3 regions of the Lysinibacillus sp. JNUCC 51 genome follow, and region 3 is predicted to be linked to each of the others. Evidence: predicted binding sites of a transcription regulator. Region 3 holds the regulator's gene; each other region holds the start of a gene.
The links. The regulator Rex, encoded in region 3, represses fermentation and respiration genes when NADH is low (regulators of the CRP and FNR family bind a similar motif). The targets are predictions, from matches to a motif close to TTGTGAAATATTTCACAA.
Positions count from the first base shown of each region.

Region 1: yeiL (transcriptional regulator YeiL) is a predicted target of Rex. The motif match lies at 3,638-3,655, and genes of this name have one in related genera.
Region 2: JNUCC51_RS14720 (cytochrome ubiquinol oxidase subunit I) is a predicted target of Rex. The motif match lies at 3,709-3,726, and genes of this name have one in related genera.

Region 1 covers NZ_CP065545.1:4,864,340-4,871,182, forward strand. Annotated here, with positions in the region: gene JNUCC51_RS23565 (histidine kinase) at 1-113, shown strand, start outside; gene JNUCC51_RS23570 (hypothetical protein) at 257-433, shown strand; gene JNUCC51_RS23575 (O-methyltransferase) at 739-1,125, shown strand; gene JNUCC51_RS23580 (oxalate decarboxylase family bicupin) at 1,193-2,368, shown strand; gene JNUCC51_RS23585 (MFS transporter) at 2,427-3,578, opposite strand; gene yeiL (transcriptional regulator YeiL) at 3,681-4,343, shown strand; gene JNUCC51_RS23595 (hypothetical protein) at 4,350-4,640, opposite strand; gene JNUCC51_RS23600 (diaminopimelate dehydrogenase) at 5,060-6,040, shown strand; gene JNUCC51_RS23605 (BTAD domain-containing putative transcriptional regulator) at 6,514-6,843, shown strand, end outside.
Region 2 covers NZ_CP065545.1:3,046,080-3,052,922, reverse strand. Annotated here, with positions in the region: gene rlmD (23S rRNA (uracil(1939)-C(5))-methyltransferase RlmD) at 1-704, opposite strand, end outside; gene cydS (cytochrome bd oxidase small subunit CydS family protein) at 955-1,077, opposite strand; gene JNUCC51_RS14725 (cytochrome d ubiquinol oxidase subunit II) at 1,091-2,116, opposite strand; gene JNUCC51_RS14720 (cytochrome ubiquinol oxidase subunit I) at 2,113-3,459, opposite strand; gene JNUCC51_RS14715 (diacylglycerol kinase) at 3,832-4,746, opposite strand; gene JNUCC51_RS14710 (thioredoxin family protein) at 4,879-5,439, opposite strand; gene gatB (Asp-tRNA(Asn)/Glu-tRNA(Gln) amidotransferase subunit GatB) at 5,780-6,843, opposite strand, start outside.
Region 3 covers NZ_CP065545.1:2,938,277-2,945,119, reverse strand. Annotated here, with positions in the region: gene JNUCC51_RS14255 (hypothetical protein) at 1-143, shown strand, start outside; gene groL (chaperonin GroEL) at 261-1,892, opposite strand; gene groES (co-chaperone GroES) at 2,032-2,316, opposite strand; gene JNUCC51_RS14240 (CPBP family intramembrane glutamic endopeptidase) at 2,485-3,249, shown strand; gene tatC (twin-arginine translocase subunit TatC) at 3,346-4,167, opposite strand; gene JNUCC51_RS14230 (twin-arginine translocase TatA/TatE family subunit) at 4,185-4,370, opposite strand; gene JNUCC51_RS14225 (redox-sensing transcriptional repressor Rex) at 4,853-5,488, opposite strand; gene JNUCC51_RS14220 (ABC transporter ATP-binding protein) at 5,718-6,843, shown strand, end outside.

The sequences.
Region 1 (6,843 bases), 1.9 Mb from region 3:
TTTTTAGCCAAAAGGGGAAGTTAAGAATTTTTGCTTTAATTGTTTCCTTGATTCCAGTGCTTTTTCTACTAGGATTGATTTTACTTCCAATATTATATTTATTAGAGCAATAATCGTGGAGAATTAATTGCACTTTAATTAACGAGTGCTTTAATTAAATATTCGATCCACAATATATCAAAACAAAAAGGCAGAGTTCATAAACATTTTCTGTAGTTTAATTCGGTCTTTCTGTTTACCGCAGGAAGGTGTGGAAATGAAAGAAGTGTATACTTGTGTATTAAAAAACGGTGAGGTTATTTCTTTTAAAACAGATATGCCAAAAGAGAATATTAAAGATTTACCGACTTTTTCAAACCAATATAAATTTTATAGTTATTTTAAGTCGAGTGGTCACAATTTAGAAATTGATATAATAACAAAAACTCTTTGATTAAGGCCGCTTTCGTATAGATTGTTGCTCTGAAAATACTGATTGTTTATGAAGAAGTCGTAGAATTACAAAGAGCAGATCAACTAGTTAAGGCAATGAAACAAGATCTGGTGGTTTGTCATTATGTTAACTTTCAGGAATTGGTGAAGGCTAGTAAAATGTTAGCCCAAAGACATAATTTCGAGTATTCATGCTCAGATGAGGCTGGAAGATTGTTATCAGTGTTTGTTGGTTAAGTCACACATGGAACAATCCTTGAAGTCGGGACTGGCTACGGTGTAGGCAGTGCATGGATTCTTTCTACCATTGCACCAGATGTAAAGTTTGTTTCAGTGGATCATGCAAAGGAAAAAATCGATGCTACTGCTCAAACAATTCGTCATCAGCAGGCAGAATTTTTAGTAGGTGACTGGAAAGAAGAGGTAGCAAAAGGTCCTTTTCAATTTATTTTTGCTGATGCAGCTGCTGCTAAAACGATTGAAGGTGTACAACTATTGGAAGCATTAGCTGTTGGAGGTATGTTATTAATGGACGATTTTACGCCTGTAGAACATTTTCTTGAAGAATGGAGAGGGAAACCTGATAAGGTCAGGGACTTTTGGTTAATTCATAAAGAATTAAGAGCTACAGAAATTTATTTAACAGCAACATCCTCTGCTATTCTCGCAACTAAGCTGAAAGGAAAAGAATAATTCTAGTTAAGGTACCATACATATTGAAATAACGATTTCTTTATGAAGAGGTGAATAATTGGAGAACATGCCAGATGGCTATTCTTATGTACCACAGCCTATTCGGAAAGATGGGGCAGGGTGGGTAGATAAAGGGCCAAGAGATATTATGAGAGATCTGGAAAACCCTGATATGCTTGTCCCTCCAAAAACAGATGCTGGACTTGTACCAAATTTAAAGTTCTCTTTTTCTGATACGCATATGGTATTAAAAAATGGCGGTTGGTCTCGAGAAATTACTGCTCGTGATTTGCCAATTGCTACTACATTAGCAGGTGTCAATATGAGTTTGACACCTGGTGGGGTTCGTGAGCTGCATTGGCATCAACAAGCAGAATGGTCGTATATGCTTCTTGGTCATGCTCGCATTACGGCGGTCGATCAAAATGGGTGTAATTTTATTGCTGATGTAGGACCGGGGGATTTATGGTATTTCCCACCAGGCATTCCTCATTCCATACAGGGTCTTGAAGATGGCTGTGAATTTTTACTGGTGTTTGACGATGGACATTTCTCAGATCTTAGTACATTTTCAATATCTGATTGGTTTGCTCATACTCCTAAAGATGTGCTGTCCGCCAATTTTGGTGTTCCAATGAGCGCTTTTAATCATATTCCGAAAGAACAGGTCTATATTTTTCAAGATAAAGTTCCTGGACCTATAGACACACAAAAAGTACAATCACCCTACGGTTCAGTCCCCCAAACCTTCAAGCATCGCCTGCTTGCGCAAACGCCTATTAAAACTCCTGGTGGCAGTGTTAGAATTGTGGATTCGACAAACTTTCCTATTTCTAAAAATATCGCCGCAGCGCTTGTCGAGATTAAGCCTGGTGCAATGAGAGAGCTACATTGGCACCCGAATAATGATGAATGGCAATATTACCTTCAAGGTCAAGGACGTATGACCGTATTTGCAGCAAACGGTGTGGCTAGAACATTCGATTATCGTGCAGGAGATGTAGGCTACGTACCATTTGCAAATGGTCACTACATTCAAAATACCGGTACTGAGACATTATGGTTCCTTGAAATGTTTAAAAGTGATAGATTCCAGGATGTTTCGTTAAATCAATGGATGGCCCTTACTCCAACTGAACTAGTACAAAGCAATTTAAATATTGGTCCTGAACTTCTTAATGTATTGAGAAAGGAAAAGTGGCCGGTTGTAAAATATCCAGGATTTTCTTATTATCCAAGGTGAGCGTATAAAAAAGCAGGTGGAAAAGATAAAAGATCTTATCTTTTCCACCTGCTTGTTTTTAATATTGATATTTATTTCTAGTAGCAAGCAGAATACCGATTGCTGGTACAGTACAAATAAGCATTGCTGCAAATGATAGTCCAGGTGAAATCTCGTATAAATAGCCGCCTAAAAATGTAAGGACTGCTGTACTTAAGCCCATCGCTAATGCAGAATAGAGGCCTTGCGCATTTGGGATTTGCTCCTTCGGCAATGTTTTTGTTAAATAGCTGATAAAAGCGAAATGCGCTAGAGCAAAAGATAACGCATGTAATGTTTGAGAAGCGATAAATACCCAAACATTCGGGAATAGGTAAATGAGTAGCCAACGTAGCGAAGAACCACTTGCTGCTAAAAGTAATAAAGAAGAAGAGCGCCATTTTTTAAATAGTGTATCTGCCTTCATAAAATATAAGATTTCGCACATAACTGCGATGTTAATAATCATCCCCATATAAAATGGATCAACATGTAAATCACCTAAATATATATAGCCATAGCTGTAATAAGAAGCATGCGCGCCTTGCAACAGAATAACGACTAATAAAACAATAGGGAAACCTTTAATAGTCCATAATGTTTTCATCGACAATGATTTTGCACGTTGTTCTTTCGTAGGTACAACGAGTAATTCTTTAGGTGTAGCCATTTGCTGCATCAATAGCATACCGATCAGGCCGACCACCATACTCCAAAAGATTATGTCATTGCCAAATGCACCAGTCATCATACTAATGATTAATACTGCAATGACAAAGCCAAGGGAACCATAGGAGCGGCTTTTACCATAGTGTACATTTCCATACTGTACGAGCGTTGCCGCACTACTTTCTACTGCAGGTAGCAGTGCTGGATAGAACACGCTAAATAAAAGGGTAACAATAAGCAGCGAGATAAAGCTCGTGCTTAGTAAGTAAAATAAAGTCGTGATTAGTGCACCTATTGCTAGAATACTAACTAGTCGTTTTTTGTGCACATATTTTGCAAGCGTTGGGAAGAAAAATAGATTTGAAATTGCTCGTGCTAAAAGACCGCAGCCCATTATGACGCTGGCCTGTGAGACAGTGAGATGTTTGGCATCTACAAGCCAACCAGTCCAGTAAGGTAAGAAAATACCCCATGTAAAGAAAAATGCAAAGAAATTTTGAGAAAGCCATCGTTGATTGTTCATAAATTTTCCGTACCTCCAATTTAACTAAGTTGAATAATAGCACGTTCATCGGTACAATAATGTGAGATATCTCACATTTTTTTCGGAGGAGAGAGTTAAATAATGCATATACTGACAGCTGAGGAACGTTCATACTATCTTGATAAATATCCAATAGATGATTTTTTTTCTTTTGAAATTGATCCATTTCTAGAAATATGTAAGTTTGACAAAGGTGAATGGATTTTTCAAGAAGGGTCATTTCCAGATACGTTATACTACATGATCGAAGGAAAGGCGAAGCTATATATGACACATAAAAATGGCAAGGTCTCGCTTATCGATTACTTGGAAGCACCACGTTTTATGGGGGAAATTGAGTTGCTTAATGAGGCAAGATATACGAAGGGGATTCAGACAGTAACCGAGACGATTTGTTTTTCGATTTCACAGTCCTGCAAAGAAAAGTTACTCACGGATGTACTATTTTTACGTAAACTTTGTGTGTTTTTAGGGGAAAAGGCATTCAAAATGACGTCAAAATATACACAAAATCAAGCATTTCCACTTGAAAATCGACTTGCTGCATTTATTCAATTTTCGTCAGATCAAGGAATCTATAAAGAAAAGCATACTGAAATCTGTGAATATTTAGGGGTTTCCTATCGCCATTTATTATATGTACTTGCACAATTTTGTGAAGAAAAAATTTTAGAGAAGAGAAAGAATGGCTATCACATTATGGATGAAAAGCGTCTTTCTGAATTGGCGCAGGAGATACTGTAAGGAAAACTACAGCTTATTGTATTCACTTTTTTTAATCAACCAGCGTGCGATTTCCTTGCCGCTATGGTAGAAGCTAACCTCATCGACTTGTTGGTTTTGTACGGAGATATTTAGGGTTTCGTCTATAACGTCAAAAGGTAAAACCCTTATACATTGGTGTTTGTTAGGTGAAAATCTTTTGTGCTTTGCATCAGTTTCAATGTGAGCTTTAGCACTTTTTTGTGCATTTTGAAATGGACAAGCAAGTAATTCTCCTTGTTCCAATGTTGTGTTAGGTGAATAACAATTACTTTTCATTCAACATGCCCCCTTTGTCGTTAGTTTTATTGTACAAGACATTCGGTCCGAATAGTCTTCATTTACAAGGCTTTAATGAAAACTTAAAGGTTCGTTAATCAAATATGCCTTGGAATAATTGTAGGCTGACTCTTTGCTTTAGCGCAGATAAAATTTCGTTCGGAATCGACTTTGTGTTTAGGCTAACATCCTTTAAGAACTCCTTTCTGATGTCCGTGAATCCGCTGAAAGAAGTTAGATTAGTAATATGTAACCGTATTCATACCTTAAACGAATAAAAATCATAGAAAATTTGTATGATTTATAGAGAAAAACACGTACTCAAACTATTGTGAATTTTCCTAACAAAACGTATTATTGTAATTAGATTTAACGTGAAAGGCTTCACATAGTCACGTAATCGTGAGGAGGAATTTTTAATGAGTGTAATTCGAGTAGGTATTGTAGGTTATGGAAATTTAGGGCGCGGAGTAGAGTATGCTATCTCGCAAAATCCAGATATGGAATTAGTAGCGGTTTTCACACGTCGCGATCCTTCAACTGTAAACATTGCAAGTAATGCAAGTGTATATTTAGTGGATGATGCTGAAAAATTCCAAAATGACATTGATGTAATGATTTTATGTGGTGGCTCAGCAACTGATTTACCAGAGCAAGGCCCACACTTTGCACAATGGTTTAATACAATTGACAGCTTTGATACACATGCGAAAATTCCTGAGTTTTTCGAGGCTGTAGATGCAGAAGCACAAAAATCTGGTAAAGTATCAGTCATTTCAGTTGGTTGGGATCCAGGTTTGTTCTCATTAAATCGTATACTTGGAGAGACAGTTCTACCAGTAGGTACAACTTATACTTTCTGGGGAGACGGTTTAAGTCAAGGCCACTCAGATGCTATTCGTCGCATTGAAGGTGTTAATAACGCTGTACAATACACATTACCAATTAAAGAGGCTGTAGATCGTGTTCGCAACGGTGAAAATCCTGAGCTGACAACGCGTGAAAAACATGCACGTGAATGCTGGGTTGTTCTTGAAGAAGGTGCAGATGCTGCAAAAGTTGAACAAGAAATTGTGACGATGCCAAACTATTTTGACGAGTATGACACAACAGTAAACTTTATTTCTGAAGAGGAATTTAAAGCAAACCATACTGGTATGCCACACGGTGGATTTGTTATTCGCAGTGGTGAAAGCGGCGCTAACGATAAACAAATTCTTGAATTCTCATTAAAGCTTGAAAGTAATCCAAACTTCACGTCTAGTGTTCTAGTAGCTTTTGCACGTGCAGCTCATCGTTTAAACCAAGCTGGAGATAAAGGTGCAAAAACAGTATTCGATATTCCATTCGGTCTGTTATCACCAAAATCAGCTGCTGAATTACGTAAAGAACTTTTATAATATACTATTCAAAATCCCGATTATCATATTATTTGATAATCGGGATTTTTTATTTTTAGGAAGTCAATTCTGTAAAATAACATATAGTATATGGTAAACTGTCAATAATTTAACTAATAATCAAAAGTTTAGAATGAATTTAGAAAAAAAGTATGCTATGTATATTAGTTGATTAGAGTGGAAACTGGGTGACTTCTTAGGGATTGGCAATAGCCGAACGAAGGATAAAAGATCCTGCCCCGTGATATTGCCTTCGTGACCAACATCGTGTTGTTCCGTGAACCTACAGCGAAGCGACAGCAACAACAATGTTTTATCTGTGCGAAAGCGAAGCGACAGCAACAAAAAAGTGGCTTATAGAATGGTACTCTGTAGGAACGGAAACCAACCACACCTTATGACTATGAGCCGATAATTTAAAAGTGAAGACTTGTAACCTTACATAACCAGCTGAATGGGGAGGTTATCACCAAATGACTACAGACATTATTATCCAATCAAAATGTATTTCACCGAGTCCGTCCAATCATTGTATTAGTAGAGCTACATTAATGAGAACATTAAAACAAAGCCTAAACCATTCTTGCACACTTATTCATAGTGGAGCAGGGTATGGCAAAACAACAATCCTTACACAATTTCTACATGCACAATCAAGCACATTTTCCTGGTATAGTGTGTCGGAGGAAGATGATAATATATTGCCGTTTTTAAATCATTTATTTTTTAGTATCACACGAATTGTTCCGAGCTTCGGTCAAGAATTTGATGCATGGAATCAATTATCCCGTTTTCCGAAAATA
Region 2 (6,843 bases), 110 kb from region 3:
AGTTTCTTAATTGTCGCAACAGCGGCTTCTTTTTGTAGAAATTTTTTCTTTTTAGTTACAAGAACAACCATAACTTCACCAGTTGCTCGTGCTTTACGAATAACTACGTGACGTAGCATTCCCTCATGCGATACCTCGTTATATGGTCGAATACCGATAGCAGCTAATTCCTTTTTCAAGCCTGCTAGAATAGCGTCTGCTTCTCCTGTCTGAATTAAGCAACGCTCCATGTCCACAATGCTATGAGATTTCGTTTTATAGAAGCCAGCAATTGCTTGTCCTGCTTCATTTGAGGAGAAAGGTATTTGTGCTTTATTTCGGTAATGCCAAGGCTCTTCCATGCCTTTCACAGGTAAGACAGGTGCATCAATCTTACCAATGCGCTGCATGACATTACGCACCATATTTTCTTTCCATTTTAACTGTCCTTCATAAGACAGGTGCTGTAATTGGCAGCCACCACATTGCTTGAAATATTCACAAGGTGCATCTACACGGTCTGGTGACGGCTTTAGAATTTCTGCAACCTTCGCAAAGCCGTAATTTTTTAACGTTTTTAAAACATGTACTTCCGCCGTTTCATTAGGAAGTGCACCTTGGATAAATAATGGATAGCCATCGACCTTTGCGACGCCATTGCCATCATGTGTTAAATCTTCTATATAAACTGTTAGTCGGTCATTCTTTTTCACGGGTGCTGACATTCGTACATCCTCCATTTCAATCTCTTTATTGTAGCATGTTGTGGCGGATGAAAAAAGAACAAGGCTTAATATTAACCGCTCGGGTATGACGAGGAAGTGATCTAGTCTACTTCTAAACTGCTCGGGTAAAACCAGAATGTGATCCGCTCTCCTCCCAAACTGCTCAGGCAAACAAAAAAGTAATAAGCTCTTCCTTCCCATGCACCAAAACGGAGACCTCTCCACTTTACATGAGTAGAAAAAAGAGCCGCTATTCGCGACTCTTCCCCTCTTTCCTCGCTGTGTGATAGTCTCTAGGTGACCACCAGAAAGCAGCAGCTATCCCAAGAATGACGACTATAAATGGCGCATAAAACATTAGAAAACTTGCCATAGTTTTATCCCTCCTATGCGTGATTGTCTTCTTTTCCGGTCACGTAATTTTTGTTGAATAGGAATAATTTCAACAACAAGAACAGTGATGGAATAAGCAAGCACAGTCCTAAAATAAACGCAATGACGAGTGCAATCGCCATTTGTGTACTTGTAAAGCTATCGTAAATTGTTAAGTAAGGATATAGTAAATATGGATATTGTGCGATACCATATGCGAAGAACGCCACTGCAAATTGGGCAATCAATAATCCAACCGCAAGACCGTAATTTTTTCGCATCCATATTAACACTACAGTAATAATAAATAACACGGCTGAAATGACGAACATCCACCATAAATTGACCATATTATCGTAACTTTCAGGATTGATGAATTTCATTTCGTACGTAATGCCGATTGCACTCACCATTAAAGGCACCGCCCAAGCAAGTGCATATCTTCGCATTAAATTTGTGGCTTCTTTATCCTTTGCTTTATGAGCGTACCAAGTTAAAAACACAGCTGAAATATAAAGAACAGCCGCAATGCTTAACACGACAATACTCCAAGCAAATGGGCTCGTATACAATGTCCAGTAATTCAAGACTGGTTGCCCATTAACAATATCAACATAGCCACCAGCAGCAATCGCAAATACAACAGAGAGTGAGGCTGGAATGAGCAAGCCTGCTACCCCATATGTCAGTGTGTAACCGATATGTCCACGTGCGCCATATGATTCAAACGCATAATAGGAGCCTCGTATTGCAAGAAGCACTAGCGAAATACTAACTGGAACAAGTAATATCGTTCCATAATAGAAAGCTGTTTGTGGGAAAAATCCAACAATCCCAACAAAGAAGAATACTAAAAAGACATTGGTTACTTCCCAAACTGGTGATAGATAACGCTTAATAATATTCGTTAAAATATGATTTTTTCCGATGAGTAGGCTGTAGGCATTAAAGAAGCCTGCACCAAAATCGATTGAAGCTACAATGACATAGCCAAATAAGAAAATCCATAAAACAGAAATACCTAAAATCTCTAATGTCATAAGATGTCACCGCCTTTATCAGCATGGCGATCTTCTATTTCTCGCTCAATTGGATTCTTTTTGAACATACGAATCAACACTACCATACTTCCTATTCCTAATACGGCATACACTCCTGTAAACAATAGCATCATTAAATCTACATGATCACTTGTCGTGGCCCCTTCTGGTGTTCGCATTAATCCATATAAAATCCAAGGCTGTCGCCCTACTTCAGCAAGCCACCATCCTGTTTCAATCGCAATAATGGAAAGTGGTCCGCCTGCAACAACAATCCATCTAAACCAACGTGAATGAATAAAATGCCAATCACGTGCTTTCCCGGTTACATAAAGTAGTGAAACGAGCGCCATGAACATTCCAATAAACACCATAATATTAAAGAGGTAATGAATATATAGTGGTGGTCGATCTTCTTCAGCAAATTGATCTAATCCAATTACCTCTGCATTTGGATTATTATGTGCTAAAACGCTTAAAGCATAAGGTACTTTAATAGCGTATTTTACTTCTTCTCCTTCTAATACACCAAATAGTATAAGGGAAGCTTTGTTTTCAGTTTCAAAATGCCACTCAGCTGCAGCTAGTTTTTCTGGCTGATATTCTGCTAAATATTTTCCTGAAAAGTCTCCAATAATCGCTGATGCAATGGAGAAAATCAGACCTATCTTCATAAGTAGTAATAAAGATTTTTTATGATATATGTGCTTAGAACCTCTAAGCATACGGTATCCTGCAATTGATGCTAACACAAATGCGGAAGTCATATAGGCTGTAACGAGAACATGCGCTACCTTTGTCGGCATTGCTGGGTTAAACATTGCTAAAAATGGTTGAATATTCACAAGCTGTCCGTCCACAATATCAAATCCTTGTGGCGCATTCATAAACGCATTGACAATTGTTATAAACACTGCTGACATCGATGCACCGACTGCAACCGGAATTAACAGTAACATATGCTTCTTCTGACTATCGAAGCGATCCCAAGTATATAGGTAAATGCCTAGAAAGATGGCTTCAAAGAAAAATGCAAACGTTTCCATAAAAAGTGGTAATGCAATTGTCTGACCGGCAAGCTGCATAAAATTCGGCCATAGTAAAGATAACTGTAAGCCAATTGCTGTCCCTGTAACAACTCCGACTGCAACCGTAATAACAAAACCTCGTGCCCAACGTCTTGCCATTAAAATATAGTGCTCATCATTCTTTTTATACCCAGTCCATTGGGCGATCATAATCATTAACGGGACACCAACACCAATCGTTGCATAAATAATATGGAACGATAAAGTTAACTCTGTTAATGCTCTACTCCAAAAGACTGCTGATTCATTCACCATTTCATTGCCCCCCTAACCTCCAAATATTCTTCCAAGTATGGAAAGTAGCATAATAATTGCAACACTAAAGCTTAGCCAAATGAGCTTTCTTTCCTGTGACTTATACAAAGGCAACACTTCCTTTCCCTTATCTCTTTCCCATTTTCCACTATTGCAACGAAAAAAACCTTTATAATGGACCGGAATTTCGGCCTATTATAAAGGTTTCAAATTTTGTTCAAGTAATATACGCACATTTGCCAATTATTTTTCTTAATTCATTCACAATATCAATTACATGTAAAATATAGCTCTACAAATGGATATCTTACCGATTTTATCCACAGAACAAGGCTCCCGCCTAAATTGAGAGCACCCTGTTCTAATGTGTTATTAAACACGGTCATCCTCACGAATATCTTCTAGTGGAACAAAAATTTCAATGTGGCGCTTTAAGTTTTCAAATGTAGCAGGCGCATCCCCACCATACTCACCATCTAAGTTTAAATGTATTTCATCTTCAGTAGATACTTTTACGACACTTGCCTTTTTGTAAATTACACGGCCATCATTCAAATGCTCGCCTCTTAATGCCATTGCGGCAAGCTGAATAAATTCAGGCAGGCTTACTTTTTTCAATACTATTAAAGTAAAGTAGCCATCATTAATACTTGCATCAGGTGCAAGCTTTTCAAAGCCACCCACTGAATTTGTTAAGCCGCATAAAAACATCATGGCATCTCCATCAAACACTTCGCCATCATATTCGATACGCATATGGGAAGCTTTAATTGATGGGATCATTTCTACTGCTTTTAGGTAATATGCTAGCTGTCCTAGCATTGTTTTCATTTTACTTGGCACTTCATAAGTTAACTCTGTAATACGTCCGCCAGCGGCAATATTGATGAAATAGCGTTCCCCATTTAATAAGCCAACATCAACCGGCAACGTTTCGCCTTTAATAATGATTTCAACGGCAGCATCAATATTTCGCGGAATATGCACGGCACGGGCAAAGTCATTTGTTGTGCCCATCGGAATTAAACCTACTTTCGGGCGGTTCTCAAATGAGCTCACACCTGAAACAACTTCATTTAATGTACCATCTCCACCAACTGCAATGATTATATCAAAGCCGCGTTCAACTGCATTTTTTGCTGCAATGGTTGCATCACCTTCACAAGTTGTTGCGTGACAAGATGTCTCATAGCCTGCTACCTCTAATTTCGCCAATACTTCTGGTAGATGCTTTTTAAACACTTCACGCCCAGATGTAGGATTATAAATGATTCTTGCTCGTTTCATAACATACCTTCTTTGCTTCATAAGATTCTATTTCTTCCAACGAATTATTCGTTTAAATGTTGCATTAGCTTCCAATAGTCAATAAAAGCAGGCATGTCCTCATTTTCTGACATGCAGCCTTACGATTTTCAATTATTGTAATACAGCTGTTACTTGCTTTTTAAAATCCTCATAAACAAATGTCCAATATGATTTATTCGTTATATTTTCTTCACGAATTTCAGCATATAGCGCTTTTTGTGCATCTTCAAATGTAGGATCTTCTTTATCAGGTAAAGTAGCTCGTTTACTCACTACTAGTTCCTGTAATTCCGGTGCACGTGGACCCCATTTTCCAACAACCTGACCAGCATCATCTAATAAAATATAAATCGGGATTGCACGGCCACCGTTTGTTAAATAGCGATCAATTAAATCTGTATCAGCATCACGTAGTACTGCGCGCATTTCTAATCCTGCTGCTTCTGCAACTCGACGAATAACTGGATTGTTTAACATTGCGTCCCCGCACCAGTCCTCAGTAATTGTTAAAATTTTTGGTTGCTTGTTCTTCAGTAATTCGATAAAGCCATCGTTTAGTGGCACTTCGAAGCCATCATAAATACGGAAGCTTTCCTCTTTTAACGTCGTCATATTATCCATATATTGTTGAATCGAAATCGCGACATTGAAATATTGTTGTTCAGTTTTCATTGATTGACCTCCTAAAGTTGTTTTATCATGTTCTATTCTATATTTTGCTATGAATACGCTTTTAAGACAACTATTAAGTGTTAATTTGGTATTTTTTAGTCTAAATTGACTTCAGTTCTAACTGGGAGCGTCCAGTACGAACTGAAATCTACTTATTCAAATGACATACGTTTTAGCGACTTTTGGTGATGAGTATATTTCCATACTGCCTGCTTCAAAATTTTGCTTGTCATGGCATTTATCTTGTATAGATACCCCAAAGAGTCTTTTATATGTATTGATTTACAGAATAAAAGGCCAAGAAAACAAATTTGCTTTCTTGGCCTTTTTGCAATCGCAATTAACGTTTTGCAATTTCTTGTTGTAATAATTTATTGACCATTGGTGGGTTCGCTTGACCTTTAGTAGCTTTCATAATTTGACCAACTAAGAAGCCGATAGCGCGATCCTTACCGTTTTTGAAGTCTTCGATTGATTGTGCATTGTTGTCCAGAACTTCTGTAACGATAGCAAGTAATGCACCTTCATCAGAAATTTGAACTAAACCTTTTGCTTTAATGATTTCTGCTGCAGAACCGCCATTTTCTACTAATTCAGCAAATACTTTTTTACCAATTTTAGAAGAAATTGTACCGTCAGTAATTAATTTCACCATTTCCGCAAGGTTTTCTGGTGTTAATGCAGTATCTTTAAGGTCTTTTTGTTCTGCATTTAAGTATGCAGAAACATCACCCATTAGCCAGTTTGCTGAAAGCTTTGCATCTGCACCTTTAACTACCATAGCCTCGAAGAAGTCTGAGATTTCTTTTGAAATAACAAGAACTCCTGCATCATATGGAGTTAAGCCTAATTCTTCAGCATAGCGTTTTTTACGAGCATCTGGAAGCTCTGGAATTTCTGATTTAACTCGCTCTAACCATTCATCAGAGATCGATAGACGAACTAAGTCTGGCTCTGGGAAGTAACGATAATCATCTGTTCCTTCTTTCACACGCATAAGAATTGTTTTACCTGTTTTTTCATCGAAGCGACGAGTTTCTTGCTCAATTACCCCACCTGAAAGAAGAACATCAGCTTGGCGTAATTCCTCGTGCTCTATACCACGGCGAACATAGTTGAAAGAGTTAAGGTTTTTAAGCTCTGTCTTCGTACCAAATTCTTCTTGACCATATGGACGAATTGAAATGTTAGCGTCACAACGTAGTGAACCTTCTTCCATTTTACAGTCAGATACATCTGTATATTGGATAATTGATTTTAATTTTTCTAGGTAAGCATACGCTTCGTTTGCTGTACGAATATCTGGTTCAGAAACGATTTCTACAAGTGGTGTACCTTGACGGTTAAAGTCAACTAAAGAATGGTCACCAGAGTGAGAAAGCTTCCCAGCATCTTCTTCCATAT
Region 3 (6,843 bases):
TTACTATAAAAACAAGCGCTATACATCCCACAAATACCGAAGAATCTTTACTTGTGCAATTATCAACTCAAGCAGGAGAAGAATTAGATTATGCTCTTATCTCTTATATTTCATCTGATTTTAGGCTGAAGGAAAAAGAATAACTACTCTAAAGCTACTTTTTCGGAATTTTATCAGCGATTCACTAAAAAATATTCGCCAAAGCAAAAAACCACTTCTCAAATTTTGAGAAGTGGTTTTTATTTGGCTAGAGCCGTAGATTACATCATTCCGCCCATGCCGCCCATACCAGACATATCTGGCATTGCTGGAGCTGCTTCTGGAATGTCTGCTACAACTGCTTCTGTTGTTAAGAATAAAGCTGCGACAGATGCTGCGTTTTGTAGAGCTGAGCGAGTTACTTTCGCTGGGTCTACTACGCCTGCTTCAATCATATTTACCCATTCGCCTGTTGCAGCGTTGAAGCCTACACCGATTTCTTCGCGTTTTAGGCGATCCACGATAATTGAGCCTTCAAGACCAGCATTGTTTGCGATTTGACGAACTGGCTCTTCTAAAGCACGTAGAACAATTTTCACACCAGTTGCTACGTCGCCTTCTTCTACATCTGCAACTTTTTCAACTGCTGCATATACGTTAAGAAGTGCAGTACCACCACCTGATACGATACCTTCTTCAACTGCTGCACGAGTTGAGTTAAGAGCATCTTCAATGCGTAGTTTACGTTCTTTTAGTTCTGTTTCTGTTGCAGCACCAACTTTGATTACTGCTACACCGCCTGCTAATTTTGCAAGGCGTTCTTGTAATTTTTCTTTATCGAATTCTGAAGTTGTTTCAGCAAGCTGAGCACGGATTTGACCAATACGGCCTTCGATTGTATCTGCACCGCCAACACCTTCTACGATTGTAGTATTGTCTTTTGTAACAACAACTTTCGCAGCACGACCAAGTGATGTAATATCAGCTGTTTTAAGGTCTAAGCCTAATTCTTCAGTAATTACTTGACCACCTGTTAAAATTGCGATATCTTCAAGCATTGCTTTACGACGGTCACCAAACCCTGGAGCTTTAACCGCTACAGCATTAAATGTACCACGAAGTTTGTTCACTACAAGTGTTGCAAGAGCTTCACCTTCAACATCTTCAGCGATGATTAATAGTGGACGACCTTGTTGTACCACTTGTTCTAATAATGGTAATACTTCTTGGATGTTTGTAATTTTTTTATCAGTAATTAAAATGTATGGGTTATCTAATACCGCTTCCATTTTATCTGTATCTGTTACCATGTAGTGTGATGCATAACCACGGTCGAATTGCATACCTTCAACTACATCAAGCTCAGTTGTGAAGCCTTTAGATTCTTCAATTGTAATAACACCATCATTACCCACACGTTCCATTGCTTCTGCAATTAATTGCCCTACTTCATCATCAGCAGCAGAGATTGACGCTACTTGTGCGATTTCTTCTTTGTTGCTTACTGGGCGAGAAATAGAGTGTAATTCCGTTAGAGCTGCTGCAACTGCTTTGTCGATCCCTTTACGAATTCCTACAGGGTTTGCACCAGCTGTTACGTTTTTCAAGCCTTCACGAATAATTGCCTGAGCTAATACTGTTGCAGTTGTTGTACCGTCACCAGCGATTTCATTTGTTTTAGAAGCAACTTCTGCTACTAATTTTGCACCCATGTTTTCGAATGGGTTTTCTAGCTCGATTTCTTTTGCAATTGTTACACCATCATTTGTAATAAGTGGTGAACCGAATTTTTTTTCTAAAACCACGTTACGACCTTTAGGCCCTAGAGTAATTTTTACTGCGTTTGCTAATTTATCTACACCTTGTAGCATTAATGAACGAGCGTCTTCTGAGAATTTAATATCTTTTGCCATTTGAATTTACCCTCCTGGAATGGAATATTCGTTAAGCTTGATCAATATATTTATAGAAATTTCGCCATACTGTCATTGTCATCTACCTTATTAATCTGTGACAATCACTAAAGGCATTTACTTTAATATACTTATTAACTTATTCAATAATTGCAAGAATATCGCTTTCGCGTAAAATTAGGTATTCATTACCCTCATATTTAACTTCTGTACCAGAGTATTTAGAGAAGATAATGTGGTCGTCAACTTTAACGTCAAGCTCTACACGTTGCCCGTTCTCTAAAATGCGACCCGTCCCAACTGCTACAACTTTACCTTCTTGCGGTTTTTCTTTTGCAGAGTCTGGCAGTACAATACCGAATGCAGATTTTTCTTCTACCTCGATTAGTTCGATTACAATACGATCTCCTAGTGGTCTTAACAAGTGAAACAACCTCCTATTATTAAATATATACTGTTTATTAGCACTCTATCTAGTCGAGTGCTAACACAATTATTATGATAATCAATCACACTTTTTTTTGCAAGTCAGAACTTCGAAAAATTTTGTTTTCTTTCCATATTCCTCTACAATAGAAAGGTAGCATAATGAATGGAAAGGATTTTGACTGTGAACAATTCTCAAAAAATAAATAAACATAAAAAAACAGCCCTTTATGTTTTACTGATCTATATCCTCATGCAAATATCAGGTATACTGCTGGCAAAACCGTTTCACAAGCTTGTTATGAGTACAACCGGTTTACCAAGTGAACAAGCAGCCCCACTTACGCAAGGCTGGTATATCGCTCTTAGCTTTGCCATTGCGTTAATTCTAAGTTTAATCCTAACATCTCGCGATAAAGCGTTTTGGGATATTTATCAAGGAAAGAAAGAAACTATCCCACTGTCAATTATGTGGGGGATTATCGGTTTCTTCTTAGTTTTCTTCGGCCAAATGATTGGCGCAGCTATCGAAATGGCTATATTCGGTATCCAAGGTGGTTCACAAAACACAGCTGATATTGTATCTATTGCAAAAGGTGCTCCTATTGCAATATTAGCGATTGTTGTATTTGGACCAATATTAGAAGAGTTCGTCTTCCGTCGTGTTATTTTCGGATCGCTTGTCCAAACAACTAATTTCTGGATAGCCGGTATAGTAAGCGCCATTTTCTTTGCACTTATTCATTTCGACTTCTCACATATTTTACTTTATACAATTTGTGGATTGATTTTTGCCTTCTTATATCACAAAACAAAACGTATTTGGACGTCCATTATCGCCCATGTCATGCTGAACGGTTTTGTGACACTTGTACAATTGTATGCAGAACCATTGCAAAAGTTGCTAGACCAACTAGAAAAAATGCAATAAAAATCAGTGAAATTTTTGCTTACCGCTATTTCTTGTTGAAACAATATAAAACGACAAAAAAGCTCGATGCTACTAATATGCATCGAGCTTCTATTATTATTTATTTAATTCTTCGATTTGACGTCGCTGCTGTTCAAGTGCCTCTTCGACCTGGCGTTTTTGCTCAGCTTCTTGTTCTTCCTTCATTCGCATTTCCTCTGATTTTAAGTATTTCTTATAGCCAATACGGGAAATCATAATGCTAATTTCATAAAGCATAAATAACGGTACTGAAACCATTAAGTGTGAAGCTAATTCAGGTGGTGCGATTAGAGCAGCACACACAAATAAACCAAAGTATGAGTACTTACGAATACGAATTAGTAACTCAGGCGATAGAATCCCAATACGTGAAAAGAACAAGACGACAATTGGTAATTGAAAAAGAAAACCAAATGGTATTGTAAGCTTAAATAAAAACGAAAAATATTCATGTATGCCAATCGTTTGCTGAATTTCTAATTCATTTGATAAATTCATCATAAACTTTATGACGTAAGGGAATAGTAAAAAATATGAAAAAGATAGTCCTGCTAAAAACAATATAAATGAATACGGGATATAGCTTAAGGTTGCTTTTCGTTCCACATCCCTTAATCCTGGGCTAATAAATGCCCACAATTGATACATCAATACCGGAGAAGATAGGATAAATGCTATTAAAAAAACGACTTGGATATAAATTGCAAGTGGTGTTACTACATCAAACGCATGAAGCTCTATATTATAATTCGCTCCAGTAGTTTGAAGGTATTTAACGAGCGGTTTCGCAACAAAAAAGCCGCCAGCCATAGCGAGAACAAAGAAAACGGCAACAATGAAAAGCCGTTTTCTTAATTCTTCTATATGCTCAATGACAGTTAGATCTTTTGGATTCATCCTCAAACATCCTAACTTTACTTATCTAGTTCTTTCTTTTTCTTGTCATCATCATCTTCGTCGGCTAATCCTTTAGTAGCATTTTTGAATTCACGTAATGTTGAACCAAATGCTTTACCAAGCTCCGGTAACTTCTTAGGACCGAAAATTAGTAATGCGACAATTCCGATAATAATGAGGCTCATAGGACCAATACCACCCATTAAAGCCACCTCCTCTTTTATATCCATCATTTTAACGCATAATTCGCCATTTTGCTAACTAATTATATGTGAAAGTTTTTCGTCAATCTCTCATTTTATACCATACTTCTAATTGACAGAAACTATGAGCTATACTATCAATTATGACTCGGTATAATTGCGTCCGGAATCGGCTTTATACTTAGTCCTGCGTGATACATGTCAATTCCGTTACTCTTTTCAATTTCCGTAACATCCCCCGGAGGCTTTAGGCCAAAACGATGTTGGTCACTCAGTCGTATGGGTTGTTGTTGTTGTTGCTTCGCTTTCGCATAGATAAATTGCTACAGGACGTGGCGTTCTTAGACTGAGTTCCTCTATTTCAGCGGATGTCTTTTGTACCGAAAGCGTAGCGGCAGGTACAGATGTTTTTTGCGCGAAAGCGTAGCGTCAGCAGCAGATGTTTGTACACCCGCCGAAGTAAGTTAAATTATGTACAATCATCACTCTTCCTGATTGCGAATTAAATAAATGAGTGCCTGTAATTCTACCGACAAATCGATTGTTAAAAGTTGCATTTTATCTGGTACAGTAATACGCTCCGGCGTAAAGTTCAAAATTCCTTTTGCATTCATCGCCGCTAATCTATCAGCCATTTTCTGTGCAGAGCGTGGTGAAACTGTTAAAATTGCAAGCTCCGCTCCATATTCCGCATACTTTTCTTCCAATAAATCAGGATGAAAAACAGGAATATTGCTAATCATCTTTCCTTCCTTCGGGGCCTTTGAGTCAAATGCCACAACGATATGGGTATTATGATTTTTTTGGAAATTGTATTTTAATAAAGCACTACCTAAATTCCCTACACCGATTAACGCTACTTTTGTCGCTTCATGTTGATCGAGCGTTTGACTAAAAAATTTTAAGAGATGCTGCACATCATAGCCATATCCCTTTTTCCCCAAAGCACCAAAATAAGAAAAATCACGGCGAATAGTTGCAGAATCAATTTTCATCGCTTCACTCAGTTCCTTCGACGAAATGCGTTCCATGCCTTCTTGCGCAAAGTTTTGGATAAATCGATAGTAAAGAGGAAGTCTTTTCGTAGTGGCTTGTGGAATTTTTAATTCTTGTTTCAAACTTTTTCCTCCTTATAGAGTATCAAATCTATTTATGATACACGCTCAATTAACTATTTCTAAGTTTATAATATTCACTAGAGTATTTCCCTTTAGTTAATGGCGCTTTTACGCCACTAACTAAAGAGAAATCGTTTCAATCTTACATGACAGCTTGGAATAAGTAAAGCATCGACATTGCAAGCCAATCGCTCATCCATTACACTAAGGAAGAATTGAGGTGTCAAGAATGATTGTTTTACAGGTCAATCAACTATATAAATCCTTCCTTGCAGATGAAATTTTAAGTGGCGTAAAATTAGAGGTTCAACATCGTGACCGTGTTGCATTAGTAGGTCGTAACGGTGCAGGTAAGTCTACTTTACTTAAAATAATTGCTGGTCAAATGTCATACGACTCTGGCGATATTATTATCCCTAAAGGAATACAAATTGGGTATTTAGAGCAGCATGCTGGGTTAAACTCAACATTGTCGATTTGGGATGAAATGATGACAATTTTTGAGCCGCTTATTGCCCAAGAACAAACAATCCGATCATTAGAACAACAAATGACCGACCCAGCTGTTTATGAAAACCCTACTTTATATGCAAAAATAATGTCTGAATACGACCAATTGCAGCATAATTTTAAGGATGCAGGTGGCTATCAATATGAATCGGATACACGTTCTGTGCTTCATGGCATGCAGTTTTATCCTAATGATTACGAAAAGCCAATTAGCTCACTCTCAGGGGGACAACGAACTCGGTTAGCGCTTGCTAAGCTTCTGTTAAGTAAACCTGACCTATTAATACTCGATGAACCTACTAACCATTTAGATATTGAAACCCTCTCTTGGTTGGAATCATATTTAAAAGGCTACGAAGGGGCTATTCTAATTGTTTCCCATGACCGCTACTTCTTAGACCAAGTTGTTTCCATTGTCTACGAAGTCTCTCGTCATCGCGTCACAAAATATACAGGCAATTATAGTGCTTATTTAGATGAAAAAGCGAAAAATTATGAGCGTGATTTGAAGCTTTTTGAACGTCAGCAAGATGAAAAGGCAAAGCTTGAGGAATTTATTCAAAAAAACATTGCTCGTGCTTCTACTACTAAAATGGCACAAAGTCGTCGTAAAATGCTTGAACGAACTGAATGGATGGAATCCCCCGATGGTGATGAAAAGTCAGCAAGCTTCGGTTTTACAATTGAGCGTCAAAGTGGTAACGATGTATTATCTGTTGATGACTTAGCTATAGGTTATGGCGATAGGAAAATATCAAGCGGCATAACACTACGAACTTTCCGAGAAGACCGCATTGCACTTGTTGGTCCAAATGGCGTTGGTAAATCAACTTTATTAAAAACCA